One region of the Thioclava litoralis genome, then DNA from elsewhere that is predicted to be linked to it. Evidence: riboswitches for the same ligand, from Rfam matches in the RefSeq annotation. Region 1 holds a riboswitch; the other holds the start of a gene.
What was found. A riboswitch is a leader RNA that binds a small molecule or an ion and turns the genes downstream of it on or off. The one in region 1 is predicted to bind cobalamin.
Positions count from the first base shown of each region.

Region 1 (6,831 bases):
AGCCGCATCTCGAGTGCCGCACGGGCGGGCATGATATTTCCTTTGGCATCAATCGCATGGGACGAAGCATTCAGCCATGCCTCCCCCGCCATCACACGCCCTTCATCGGAATAATCCTCAAGCGCCTCTCCCATATTCAACCCGTAAAGACCGGGTTTGGGGCCGAAAACGCGCGGGGTTCTGGCCCGATAGGGATTGTCTTCTGCCGCTTCCTCGCGCTGTGCCAAAGCCTCTGCCGCCAGTTCGAAAAGCTGCGCCAGCCCCGGAAACACGTCGCGGAACAACCCTGACACCCGCAAGGTCACATCGATCCGCGGACGGTTGAGCAAGGCCAGCGGCACCAGCTCGAACCCCGAAACCCGTTCGGAATTGCTATCCCAAACCGGTTTGATACCGGCAAGATGCAGCGCCATCGCAAATTCTTCGCCTGCGGTGCGCATCGTGGCCGACCCCCACAGATCGACAACCAGCCCCTGTGGCCAATCCCCGTGATCCTGCAGGTGACGGCGGATCAGCTCTTCGGCCAGCTTGACCCCTTGGGTATAGGCCGCCCGCGACGGTACTGCGCGCGGATCGGTGGTAAAGAGATTGCGCCCCGTCGGCAGCACATCCGCCCGCCCCCGATGCGGACTACCCGAAGGACCGGGCGGCACGAAACGCCCCGCCAGCGCGCGGATCACCCCTTGCGTCTCCGCGGTGCCGCAGGCACCGGTGCCAAACACATGCAGCCCTTCGGCATATTGGCTTTCCTTGATGTCGCAGACGAACGCATCCAGACGGGTGATCGCCTCGGCGGCCGAGGCGGCCTCTGCGATCCCCAGATCGGCCTCTACCCCGCGCCCCTGTGCCTCGGCACGGATATCGGCAATAAGGCGGTCGCGGCGGGCGGGGTCCAACCCGTCGGCGGTGGAATATTCATCCATCAACGCCTCCAGCCGCATCAGGCTTTCAGGCATCGCGGTCTGCGCCAAGGGCGGCGGCACATGGCCAATCGTTACAGCGCCGATGCGACGCTTGGCCTGTGCGGCCTCGCCCGGATCATTCACGATAAACGGATAGATGACAGGACAGGCGGCCAGCAGGGCCTCTGGCCAGCAAGTATCTGATAGGGCAACAGATTTACCGGGGAGCCATTCAACCGTGCCATGTGCGCCCATGTGGAGGACCGCATCGGTCTGGCCACGCAGCCAGAGATAGAAGGCCACATAGGCATGACGTGGCACGCGTGACAGATCGTGATAATCCGTCTCGCGCGAGGCACGATCGGCGCGTTCGGGCTGCAAAGCCACGACCCCCTTACCACAGTGGATCGCCGGAAACTGGAACTGCCCGTTGCGGCAGGCGGGGTCGTCCTCGGGGGCACCCCATGCCTCGGCCAGATCATCGCGCAGACTGTCGGGCAGGTTGGCCAGCGCCAGCCGGTAGTCATCCAGCGAATAGTGCAGCACGGCATGCTGCAAGACGGCGCCCAGATCGCTGACTTTGGTCAGGGGATATCCCTCTTCCGCAAGCGTCGCCACCAGATGTTCCACCGAGGCCAAGGCATCCAGCCCCACCGCATGGGCAATCTGGTAGCTCTTGCCCGGATAGGTCGAAAGCACGAAGGCCAGACGTTTTTGCGCGGCAGGCATCTGACCGAGCCGATACAGCGCCAGAACCCGTTCGGCAACCTGCGCGACCCGCCCCAGATCGGGGCGATGGGCGAAACGGGAATATTGCAGATCCGGATCGCGTTTGCCGGGGCTTTTGAACGAGATCACGCCACCAAACAGGCGGCCATCCACCTCGGGCAGCACAACATGCATCGCCAGATCCGAAGGGGCGAGACCGCGCTCGGAGGCGGCCCAATCGCGGCGCTGCGCGGTGGAAAGCGCCACCTGCACCACCGGCACATCGGCCTGATCCAAGGGCGAGCCACCTTCGGCACCCTGCGCCGAAAACGCGGTGGCATTGACGATTGCAACCGGTTTGAGCCGCGCAATCTCACCGCGCAGCCAATCCGGCACACCCGCCGCTTTCAGGGAGGGCACAAAGACCCCGAAAGCTGCAAACCCCCGCGCCCGAAGCGCTTCGATCAAGGCATCGACAGGGGCGGTATCGGCCGCCGTCAGATAGGACCGGTAGAAGGTCACAAAGGCCACCGGCCCGGTGTCCTCGGGCGGCGCAATAACGCCCTTTTCGGGCAGGTAGAACCCGTAATCGGGCACCGATTTCAGCCCCGCCACCGGCCCCGCATACAGCCCCGCAGCCAGAGCAAGCTGGGCCAGCGCGGCCTGTGCGGCCACCGCCCCGCCCGCATCGCACAGCGCCTGCAAGCGCCGCAATGTCGAGACCGGCAGCGTGGAAAGCGCATCAAGGCGCGCATCCTCGCGCCCATCCGCAGGCAGGACCGCCAGTGCGATGCCCTTGCGCCGCGCCAGATCCTGCAGGCAGGCCAGCCCGTAAGGCCAGTAGCTTTCGCCACCAATCAACCGCACAAGCACGCCCTTCGCCCCCGAAAGGGTCTGTTCGACATAGGTATCGACCGAAAGCGGATGTTTCAGCGCGACCAGATTGGCCAGTCGGCAAGAGGGCAGCGGGCTGCCCCCCTGCGCACGTTTCCAGCCTGCCGCGAACGCGCCCAGATCACTATCGGAAAAGGACAGCACCACCAGATCCGCAGGGGCCTGCGCCAGATCCTGCGGCTGATCGGATTGATCAAGCCCGTGAGTTTCGCGAAAGACGACATGCATGATTTAGGCCGATACCAGTCCCAAAGCGGTTTCGATCGCCGCACGGTCGATATGATCATGCTCGGCAATCACCACCAGCTGCGAGGCACGCGGACGGCTGCCCCAAGGCTGGTCGAACTGGCCGCGCAGGCGGGTGCCCACCGCCTGCACCAGATAGCGCATCGGCTTGCCCTTCACCGCCAGATAGCCTTTCATCCGCAGGATATTGAGATCCCCCGCCATCGCGATCATGCGTGCCTCAAGCCCTGCGATATCCTCGATCTCGCCCAGATCCACGACAATCGTGTCGAAATCGTCATGTTCATGGTCGTGGTGGCCGTCATGATGGGACGGGCGCGCCTCAAGGTCGTCTTCCGCCGCCGCATTCAGCCCCAAGATAACCTGCGGGTCGATTTCGCCTTCGGTCATCGGCAGGATCGGCAGCTTGCGCGGGGCCTCGGCCTCGATGACGGCACGGGCTTTTGCCAGCCCCTCTTCGCCCGCCAGATCGGCTTTGGACAGAAGCACGATATCGGCGCAGGCGATCTGGTCCTCGAAGACCTCCGACAGCGGCGTTTCATGATCAAGCGAGGGATCGGCGGCGCGCTGTGCATCGACCGCTCCCAGATCGGGCGCGAACTGGCCGGAGGCGACAGCCTCGGCATCCGCCAGCGCGATCACCCCGTCCACCGTGATCCGCGAACGGATCGCAGGCCAGTCGAAGGCTTTCAGAAGCGGTTTGGGCAGCGCCAACCCCGAGGTCTCGATCAGGATATGGTCGGGGGTTTCAGGCAGCGCCAGTAGGCGTTCGATGGTGGGAATGAATTCATCGGCCACGGTGCAGCAGATGCAGCCATTGGCCAGTTCGAGGATGTTATTCTCGGGGCAGTTTTCATCGGCGCAGGATTTGAGGATATCCCCATCCACCCCTGCGGTGCCGAATTCATTGACCAGCACGGCCAGACGGCGGCCTTGCGGGTTTTGCATCAGATGGCGGATCAGCGTGGTTTTGCCCGCGCCCAGAAACCCTGTGACAACCGTTACCGGAACCTTTGCGAGATTGGTCATTGATCACTCCTGCGGATCATTTTGCGGCGGAATACGCGCAATGGATTGTTTGCGAAAGATTACCGGGCGTGCGCGCCAAGGCACCAGACCATCGGTGGTGTCCTTATAGGCGCGGATCCCGCTAAGGATATCCTCAAGATGCAGATCGGGATCGAGATCGCCATAGACATAGGTCCAACGCTGCGCCCCTCCGGCCAGAACCATCGAACAGGACCGCGTGCAGGCCGAAAGACATTCGGCAGCCCGCACCTTTACGCCCTGCGGCAGGTCGGCGTGCTGCAGCGCCTGATGCAACCGCGTTCCCGGACGCGGATCGGCCTCGTCCCCTGCGCGGCGGCAGGTGGTGCAGATTGTCACGGTTACATCTGTCATATGCTCTCCCTTACAGGGCGCATAGCACTGGCCGAAAGCCGAAACCACCGGTTTCCCCTTCCGTCCGGCCACGACACACCCCGATCGCCCGTTCTCATCCGCGTCTCAGGCAGGTCTCCCGGCTTGCGAAGTCAGGAAGAGAGTCTCCTCCTGCCGGTCGCGCCTTCCCGGATGGCTCCAGTGGCATGCGGCCTCTTCGGTCACGGTCGCGGGGGCGGCTGCGCTTGGGACCGTGTCGCACCGTCCCTATCGCATTCCCTTTTCACCTGTCATAGACAGGAACCTGAACGCAGGGCTAAAAGACGTGAGTGCCCCGCCTTTGTCAAGGAAGGAGATCCCGATGCCCGAGACATCGCAAACGACCCACTCGCCCGAAGATATGGCCGACCGCCATGCCAGCAAGATGGCCAAGAAGAAGGCCGCCCGTGACAAGATCATGGCCACCAAGGAAGGCGAAAAAGGTCTGATCATCGTCAATACCGGCGCAGGTAAGGGCAAATCCTCTGCCGGTTTCGGGATGATCTTGCGCTGTATCGCCCATGAAATGCCCTGCGCTGTCGTGCAGTTCATCAAGGGCGCATGGGATACGGGCGAACGTCGTCTGATCGAAGAGCATTTCTCCAATATCTGCCAGTTCTACGCGATGGGGGAAGGTTTCACTTGGGAAACGCAGGACCGCGCCCGAGATGTCGCGATGGCCAAGCGCGGGTGGGAAAAAGCGAAAGAGCTGATCCGCAATCCGGAAATCCGTTTCGTGCTGCTGGACGAGATCAATATCGCGCTGCGCTATGACTATCTGGATATCGACGAGGTCGTGACCTTCCTGCGCGACGAGAAACCGCCGATGACCCATGTGGCGCTGACGGGGCGCAATGCCAAGGACGCGCTGATCGAGGTCGCCGATCTGGTCACCGAGATGACCTTGGTCAAGCACCCGTTCCGCTCGGGGATCAAGGGCCAGAAAGGCGTGGAATTCTGAACGATCGCGGGCCGTTTTTGCGAAAAGGCTTGCTTGACGCATCGTCCTTGGGAAGCCCTGCCGGACCAGTTTACATGCGGGGCTTTCGGGATGAGGGAAAACAAGGTTATTTTAACGATGTTACGCCATGATGCTCCTGCCACATTCGGCAGGGTCCCGAAGCTGGCAGAAGGTGGGCGCACCGCATTTCCCGAAGCCAGCTGCCACTGTCTTGGTCGAGATGCGGTGCAGTCCCGCCCGTGCTCGGCGGCTTGGGGACGGGGCTGCCCTGGCGCGGCGCAGCGTGACGTGACAGGCCGGAGGGCTGCGTGATGGTGGCGCTGATGATTCAGGGCGCGGGCTCCAATGTCGGCAAATCGATGCTGGTGGCAGGGCTTTGCAGGGCCGCACGGCGGCGCGGGCTGACGGTGGCCCCGTTCAAGCCGCAGAACATGTCCAATAACGCAGCGGTCACGGCGGATGGTGGCGAAATCGGTCGGGCGCAGGCGCTTCAGGCACTGGCCTGCGGGCTGGAGCCCGTCACCGATATGAACCCTGTCCTGCTCAAGCCCGAAAGCGAGACGGGATCGCAGGTCGTGGTGCAGGGCCAGCGCCTGACCACCGTGCGCGCGCGGGACTATGCCGCGCTGAAACCGTCCCTGATGGGCGCGGTTCTGGACAGTTTCAACCGTTTGCGCGCCCGCCATGATCTGGTGATCGTCGAGGGCGCGGGCAGCCCTGCCGAGGTCAATCTGCGCGCCAATGACATTGCCAATATGGGCTTTGCTTGTGCCGCGGATGTGCCGGTGGTGCTGGCGGGCGATATTGACCGCGGCGGGGTCATCGCGCAGATCGTGGGCACGCAGGCCGTTCTGTCCGCGCAGGATGCGGCGCAGATTGCCGGCTTCCTGATCAACAAGTTCCGCGGAGATCCACGGCTTTTCGATGAGGGCTACCGGCTAATCGAGACACGTACCGGATGGCGCGGGTTCGGCGTTCTGCCGTGGTTTGCCGAGGCCGGTCGCCTCCCTGCCGAGGATGCGCTGGACCTGCCGAAAGTCTCGCAAGGGGCGGGGCTGAAAGTGGTCTGTCTGGGGCTGTCGCGCATTGCCAATTTCGATGATCTCGACCCCCTGATGCAGGAGCCTTCGGTTCAGGTCTCGATCCTGCGGGCCGGTCAGGCCCTGCCCGGAGACACCGATCTGGTGATTCTGCCCGGATCGAAATCGACGCGCGGCGATCTGGCCTTCCTGCGCGCGCAAGGCTGGGATATCGACCTGCAGGCCCATCTGCGGCGCGGCGGGCATATTCTGGGGATTTGCGGGGGATACCAGATGCTTGGCCGCAGCATTCAGGACCCGCACGGGCTGGAAGGGCCTGCGGGCACCGAGGCGGGGCTGGGCTTTCTGGAGGTCGATACGCAGATGGTGGCGCAAAAGCGCCTGACCCGCGTCAGCGCCCGTCATGCCACCTCGGGCGCGATGTTTTCCGGCTATGAAATCCATATCGGGCGCAGTGATGGCCCCGACAGGGCGCGCCCCTTTGCCTATGTCGAGGGCACGCCCGAGGGGGCGATATCGGCGGATGGACGGGTCAGCGGCAGCTATCTGCACGGGATGTTCGGTGATGACGGGTTCCGCAGCGCATGGCTGCGCGCGCTGGGGGCACAGTCTAGCGGCATGAATCACGGCGCGCTGGTCGAGGCGACGCTTGACCGGCTTG
Region 1 is NZ_CP135443.1:2,649,712-2,656,542, forward strand. It holds gene cobN (cobaltochelatase subunit CobN) at 1-2,732, opposite strand, end outside; gene cobW (cobalamin biosynthesis protein CobW) at 2,736-3,779, opposite strand; gene RPE78_RS13080 (DUF1636 domain-containing protein) at 3,783-4,151, opposite strand; cobalamin riboswitch at 4,242-4,453, opposite strand; gene cobO (cob(I)yrinic acid a,c-diamide adenosyltransferase) at 4,492-5,130, shown strand; gene RPE78_RS13090 (cobyric acid synthase) at 5,442-6,831, shown strand, end outside.

Region 2 (6,831 bases), on a different replicon from region 1:
ATTGTGTGAACGGGTCTCACGGGATCATGGCCTCGCGCGACAAGCTCTGGGCGCATCAGATACTGGCAAGCGCGGGGATCGGCATGCCCGATACGGCTTTTGCGGCCTCGCCCAAGGACACGACGAATCTGATCGAGCTGGTGGGCGGCGCGCCGCTGATCGTGAAGCTTCTGGCATCGACGCAGGGCAAGGGGGTCGTTCTGGCCGAGACCCGCAAAGCGGCGGAAAGCGTGATTTCGGCGTTTCGCGGCCTGAAGGCGAATTTTCTGGTGCAGCATTTCGTGCGCGAAGCCGCAGGGGAAGACATCCGCTGTCTGGTGATCGGGGGCAAGGTTGTTGCCGCGATGAAGCGCAAGGGGGCCGAGGGGGATTTCCGCTCCAACCTGCATCAGGGCGGCACCGGCGAGGCGGTGAAGATCACCACGCAGGAAAGGCGGATGGCGGTCAAGGCGGCGCGCAGCTTCGGGCTGGGTATCGCGGGGGTTGACCTGTTGCGGGCGAAAGACGGGCCGAAAGTGCTGGAGGTCAATTCCTCGCCGGGATTTCAGGGCATCGAAACCGTCGCCAACAAAAACCTTGCCGAGCTGCTGTATCGGGAAATCGAGGCCCGTAAGGGGCGGGTGGTTGGGCTGGCCTAGGGCCGCCCCCGCCGCTTTAGGGTCTCAATAGCCGGTTATGCCTTCCAAAGGCGGCAGCGGGCTGGCATTCACAACGTTTTCCGGACGGCGTTTTTGATAGAAGGCATTGCCGCCGGTGGTCAGCACATAATCGATATTGTTATAAGAGGCGCGATAGCTGGCGGTATGGAAATATTGCGCGTTCTGGATATAGGGGTGACGCTCTCCGCGCAGCACGGCGCGGGCGGCCTCGCGCAGATAGGGAGCCGAGCGGGTGTCCATCTTGCGCGACATGATCCCGCGGGCAAACTGGTTTTTCTGGCTGACGACACCGCAGACGGTGTTCGGGAAATCCGGTGACTTCACACGGTTCATCACCACGCTGCCCACGGCCACCATGCCATCGCGGCTGGAGCGGTTGGATTCGAAATACATGGCGCGTTCCATGCATTCCTCCGGCGTGGCCCGATGGCCAAGCCCGCATCCGGATAGAAATCCGGCGCAGGTCAGTGTGAAGACCACAAAAAACGGGGAAGCGGCGCGTTGGGGCAAGATGGTTTTCCGTATGAAAGCAGTCCAGAACCTGCCGGATAATTTACGTCGGCCCGCTATCGGGGCGCAAGCGGTGCAACGATTATTTTCGCACCCTGTAGGGGGCTGCGGAAATCGGGCTCGGGGTGCCGCTGACCAGATCGGCCAGCAAAGCTGCCGCGCCTGCGGCCATTGTCCAGCCGAACGTCCCGTGACCGGCATTGACATAAAGCCCCGCAAGCGCGGTCTCTGCGATGAACGGCAGATTGGTCGGTGTGGTGGGGCGCTGACCGGCCCAGAATTGCGCCTCTTCGGCCACATAGCTGTCGGGGAACAGGCTTGCCAGCGACAGGCGCAGGGTTTCCAGATGGCGTCGGGTCAGCCCTTGTCGCCCGCCTGCAATCTCGGCGATGCCCCCCACGCGGATCGTGTTCTCCAGCCGTGTCAGCGCCACTTTATAGGTGTCATCCAGCACGGTGGATTGCGGCCCGTAGGCAGGTATGCGCAGCGGCACCGTCATCGAATAGCCCTTGAGCGCGGCAATCGGCAGGTCCAGCCCCAGCGGGGCCAGCAGGGCTGGTGTTTCGTGACCGGTGCAGAGCACCACCCGTTCGGCGCGCAGCGCCTCGCCCTTTTGGTCCATCGCCCCTCTCACATGGCCGTTTTCCACCAGAAGGCCGGAAACAGGGGTGTCATAGCGGATCTCGCCGCCCCGTGCGACAAAGGCGGCGGCAAGCTGTCTGGTAAAAAGGCAGCAGTCACCGGTTTCATCCTGCGGCATGTAAAGCCCGCTGACGGGCGGTGTTTCGGCCCGTTCCAGCCCCGGTTCCCTGGCAAGGCAGCCCGCGCGGTCCAGCACCTCATAGGGGATCTCGCGCTGATCCAGATAGTCGGTATGCAGGCGCAGATCCGTCAGGCTGACGGGATGGCGGAACAGTTGCAAGGTCCCGCCAAAGCGCTGTGCATAGTGCAGTGGCACAGTGTCGCGAAGGCGGGCCATCATCGCCTGACTATAGACCGACAGGGCCATCATGGCCTGAATATTGGCCGTGTAGCATTTTGCGCGGCACTGGCGCAGGCTGGCCAGCATCCAGCGCAGATCACGGCGCGACAGAGGGGGGGATATCGCGAAAGGCGTGTGGGTCTGTAACAGCCATCTGGGCAGTTTGCGCCAGATTTTGGGGGCGGGCCACGGCGCGGTATAGCCGGGGGTGATCATCCCCGCATTGGCGTGGGATGTGCCCTCGGCGGCGGTGCTTTGGCGCTCGATCAGGCAGACATCATGGCCTTGCTCTTGCAGCGCCCATGCGCTGGTCGTGCCGATCACACCTGCCCCGATCACCAGAATTCTCATCGCCCTTGCCCCAGATATCCGCGGTTTCTCGGGCGTATCTTCGCCTCCGGCGGGCCGATGGCGAGAGAAATCCGGCGTGATCGCCGGATTTGCAGGGAGAGGGTCGGACGTTTGCCTAGCAAAAAGGCGCCGCTCAGGCTTTCAGATAGAGGTCAAGCCGGTTTTGCAGCAACTCAAGCGCCTTGCGGAGGTCCGTGGGCGAGGTCTGCGCGGGCAAAGCGGGCAGGGAGGCATCGCCCGCATGGCGGATGGCATCGGCGAAAGACTGCGCGGTCTGCCGGAGCAGATGCTCTTTCTCGGGATCGGCTTCGGGCGAGATCAGCGCATGGGTGGTCACCGCCCCCGCCAGCACCCGCAATGCCCCCAGAACATCGCCCGCCGCGTTCAACTGGTCGGCACCGCGCCGCCCTTCCATCAGCTTGCGCTGGCGGATGGTCTCGGCATTGGTGCTTTCCAGTCCGGCCTGACGACGCAGCGCATCGACCGGCTCGGGCAGGCTCGTGCTGCCCACGGCGGCGGCGGCATAATCCATATTCGCCTGCACGGCCTGCGCCAGAATATCGCGGAAATGCGGCTCGGCGCGTCCGGGCCAGAGGGTCGCCCCAACGATAAAGGCGATGACCGACCCCAGAATATTGTCCAGCGCCCGCGAGAGGGCAATGCCGTGATTGGGCATGACCAGCTCGGTCACCAACACGAAGAGCGCGCTGACCCCGATGGTGAAGATCGTATAATTGACCCGTTTGAACGCGATGGTGATTGCGGATGTCGGGATAATGACGGCCAGAAGGGGCAGTTGCCCCGGCGACAGGGCCAACAGGCCAGCGGCAAAAAGCCCCCCCGTAATCGAGCCGAGCACCCGTTCCAGCATGCGCGGCCATGTGGTCGAGAGCGCGGGCTGTAGCACCACAATGGTGGCCATCGTGGCCCAGTAGAAATACTTCATCTCCAGCGCCACACAGACCAGATAGGTCACCACCACTGCCACCGTCAGACGCAGGGCATGGCGCAAGGTCGCATCGGGGATCTGCCGCCAGCTTGGGCGCGGCGTGCCGTCCTGCTGCGGCGCGCTGCCCGACAGGCTGTCGCCGCGCAGATGTTCGGCAAAACGCAGGAAGGCTTCGGCCAGATTGCGCACCACGGCCTGACTGCGCGCACCGGCGCGGTCGGCAGCGCGGGCAAGGTCCTCGGCTTCCCAGACCAGCCGCTCGGGATGGGGATGGCGGGTCATGGATTGCATCTGCGCCTCGCTGAGCAGGGCGCCGATACGGGCCAACTGTTCGCGAAGGGGGGCTTCTTCCTCGGGGCTCAACGGATCGCTGAGCATATGGTCAAGGGCAATCATGGACGCAAAGATCCGGTCGGCGCTGCCCAGTTCTGCCATGAACTGGGTATGGCCATTGCCCAGACCAAGGATCGTGCCGCGCGCGCGTTCGATGGCGGCCCGCAGCGCGCGACGGTATTCGGGTTCTGCCGCCCCGAGGATCTCTTCGCGGCCCAGACGTGCGGCCATGGCGCTGTTCATCTCGGCCAGACGGGTGAAAACCGAAGCGATCGCGCGCCGTGCAGGCCCCTGCGAACGCAGCTTCCAGATCCAGAAACTGAACACCAGCGCCCAGATCCCGCCCACGAGGAACGCCCCCGCCAGATGGAGCGAGGCGACCGGATCATTGGGAAACCCGACGGCGACCCCGCCCACCACACAGATGAGCGTGCCCGATTGGGCCCCGCTTGGTCCGAAGATGCCGCCCAATGCCGGCAGGAAGATCAGCGGGATCAGCGTCAGGCTGGCATAAAGCGGGCCAAGCCCCGCGCTGGCCGCACCGAGAAAGGCGGCAAGGGTTCCGGCGGCCACGAAGGCGCCCATTGCGCGGATACGGGTCCGGTCGCGCCCGCCCGGATCGCAGAGGCAGACCCAGAACGCTGCGAATGCCGCCCAAAGCAGTTTCGGCTCGCCGCTGGCGGCGGCGGTCAGCACCATCACCGCAAAGGCCAGCGAGGCGCGCAACCCTTCGGCGACACCAATGAATTCCGGCACCATGCCGATGGAATATCCCTCGAGCCGCCGCGCCATACGGTAGATCAGCGAACGATGGGCGGCGGGAGACGGCGGCCTGCCATTCTCCGGTCCGGTAAAAAACGGCGAGGCCATGCGCGGAATGCTCCCTTTAGGCTTTAGGCAGTCTTGCTGCCATTTTAGGCTGCAAGCGCGGGGAATTAAATGGGCAAAACTGTCGCGCAGGGACTGGGAAGGTCGGGCTGGCCTTGGTGCAACAGCTGGCGGTTCGGGGCGGATTGCGTGCAAGCGCCCCTTGCGGGCGGCTCCTTGCGGCATTTGGCGCGCAGAGAGCGGCATCGTGCAGTTGGGGGCTTTGGCCGCTTGACCTCGGGGCGCGGGGGTGACAAACACATCGCGTCGGTATCCGAGAGGATATAATAGGGAATCCGCCCCGTGGGACTACGGGAACCGGAACTGCCCCCGCAACTGTAGGCGAAGAGCCGGACCGGAATCCACTGAGGCAGGCATCGACTGCTTTGGGAAGGGCGGTATGGCGATGAGGCGCCAGTCAGGAGACCTGCCGACATCGGATTTTCAAACCGGACGGGGTGTGTCGGTGGGTTGTCTCCCTTCGCCCTGCGGGGCGGCGGATCCGTCATCCCATATGGTGCTTTCCGGTCCTTCTGAAGGAATTGGGCATATGAGATTGATTTTACCGGCCGGTCTGGCACTGCTTTTGGGCAGCACGCCGCTTTGGGCGCAAACGCCAGCACAGACGGGGGCTACGCAGTATCCGCTGGTGCTGGAAAATTGCGGCAAACGCCTCACGATCGAGGCGGCACCGGAGCGCGCGGTGACGATCGGACAGTCGGCGACCGAGATCCTCTATTCGCTGGGGCTGGCAGGAAAGGTCAAGGGCACCTCGGTGTGGTTCAATCCGGTGCTGCCGCAATTTGCCGATGTCAATGCGACGATCCCGCGTCTGGCCGATAACGATCCCAGTTTCGAGAGTGTTCTGGCGCAGAAGCCGGATCTTGTTGCGGTGCAATATGAATGGCATGTCGGGCCGAGCGGTATTGTCGGCACGCGCGAGATGTTCGACGATGTCGGGATCAACACCTATATCATGCCCGCCGATTGCGACACCAAGGACAATTCGACCGGTGGCGACGGCACGCGGGTCGGGGCCTTTGCCCCCGAGCAGGTCTATAAAGGGATCACCCAGCTTGCCGAGATTTTCAACGTGCAGCCCGCAGGCCGGACATTGGTATCGGCGTTGCAGGCGACAGAAGCCCAAGCCGTGGCGCGCGCGCAGGCGCTGGACCTGCCCGAAGGTCTGTCGGCCGTTTTCTGGTTCTCCTCGGCGGATCTGGAGCTGGACCCCTATGTGGCCGGTCGTCTTGGTGCGCCGGGCTATATGATGGGTAAACTCGGCATCCGTAATGTGATCGAGTCGGACGAGGAATGGCCTACCGTCGGTTGGGAGACCATTGCCAAAGCGGATCCGGATGTGATCGTGATCGCCAAAATGGACCGGCGCCGCTTCCCCGCCGATGATGTCGCGGCCAAGATGGACTTTCTGAAGACCGACCCTGTGGCAAGCCAGATGAAAGCCGTGCGGGAGGGGCATATCGTGGTCATGGATGCCCATGCGATGAGCGCGACCATGCGCAGCATCTACGGGCTCGACAGCCTGTCGCAAGCGCTTTCGGATATGACCTTCGAATGAGCGCCTCCGCCGCGCCTTGGATGGTCTGGGGGGGGATCGCGCTGGTCCTTGCGGGCACTGTGCTGACAGGGGCGGCCATTGGCGAGACCCGCCTGCCGCTGGCCACCGTCTATAAGGTTCTGGCCAATCATCTGTGGCAGGCGGGCTATCCGCTGGACCGCATCGATGCCGGTATCATCTGGAGCTACCGTCTGCCCCGCGCCATTGTCGCCGCCAGTTGCGGGGCGGGGCTGGCCTTGACGGGGGTGGTCTTGCAGGCGCTTTTGCGGAACCCTCTGGCCGATCCCTATCTGATGGGGCTTTCGGCAGGGGCTTCGACCGGTGCGGTGCTTGTCAGCGTGGCGGGTATCGGCGCGGGCGCCGTGTCGATGTCTGCGGGGGCATTGGTCGGGGCGCTGGCCGCCTTCGGGGCGGTGGTGGCGCTGGCCCATGCCATTCCGGGCGGCGGGCGCGGCAATCAGGGGGCGGCGGCCATCATTCTGGCGGGGATCGCGGGGAGCCAGATGTTCAACGCGCTCACCGCCTTCATCATTGCCCGCTCTGCCAATGCCGAACAGGCGCGCGGCATCATGTTCTGGCTGATGGGCAATCTGTCGGGCGT
Region 2 is NZ_CP135444.1:410,621-417,451, forward strand. It holds gene rimK (30S ribosomal protein S6--L-glutamate ligase) at 1-638, shown strand, start outside; gene RPE78_RS15500 (cell wall hydrolase) at 663-1,127, opposite strand; gene RPE78_RS15505 (D-amino acid dehydrogenase) at 1,252-2,502, opposite strand; gene RPE78_RS15510 (FUSC family protein) at 2,636-4,654, opposite strand; cobalamin riboswitch at 4,903-5,101, shown strand; gene RPE78_RS15515 (ABC transporter substrate-binding protein) at 5,202-6,230, shown strand; gene RPE78_RS15520 (FecCD family ABC transporter permease) at 6,251-6,831, shown strand, end outside.
Region 2: linked by a shared signal. The riboswitch ahead of RPE78_RS15515 (ABC transporter substrate-binding protein) and the one ahead of RPE78_RS13080 (DUF1636 domain-containing protein) in region 1 are both predicted to bind cobalamin.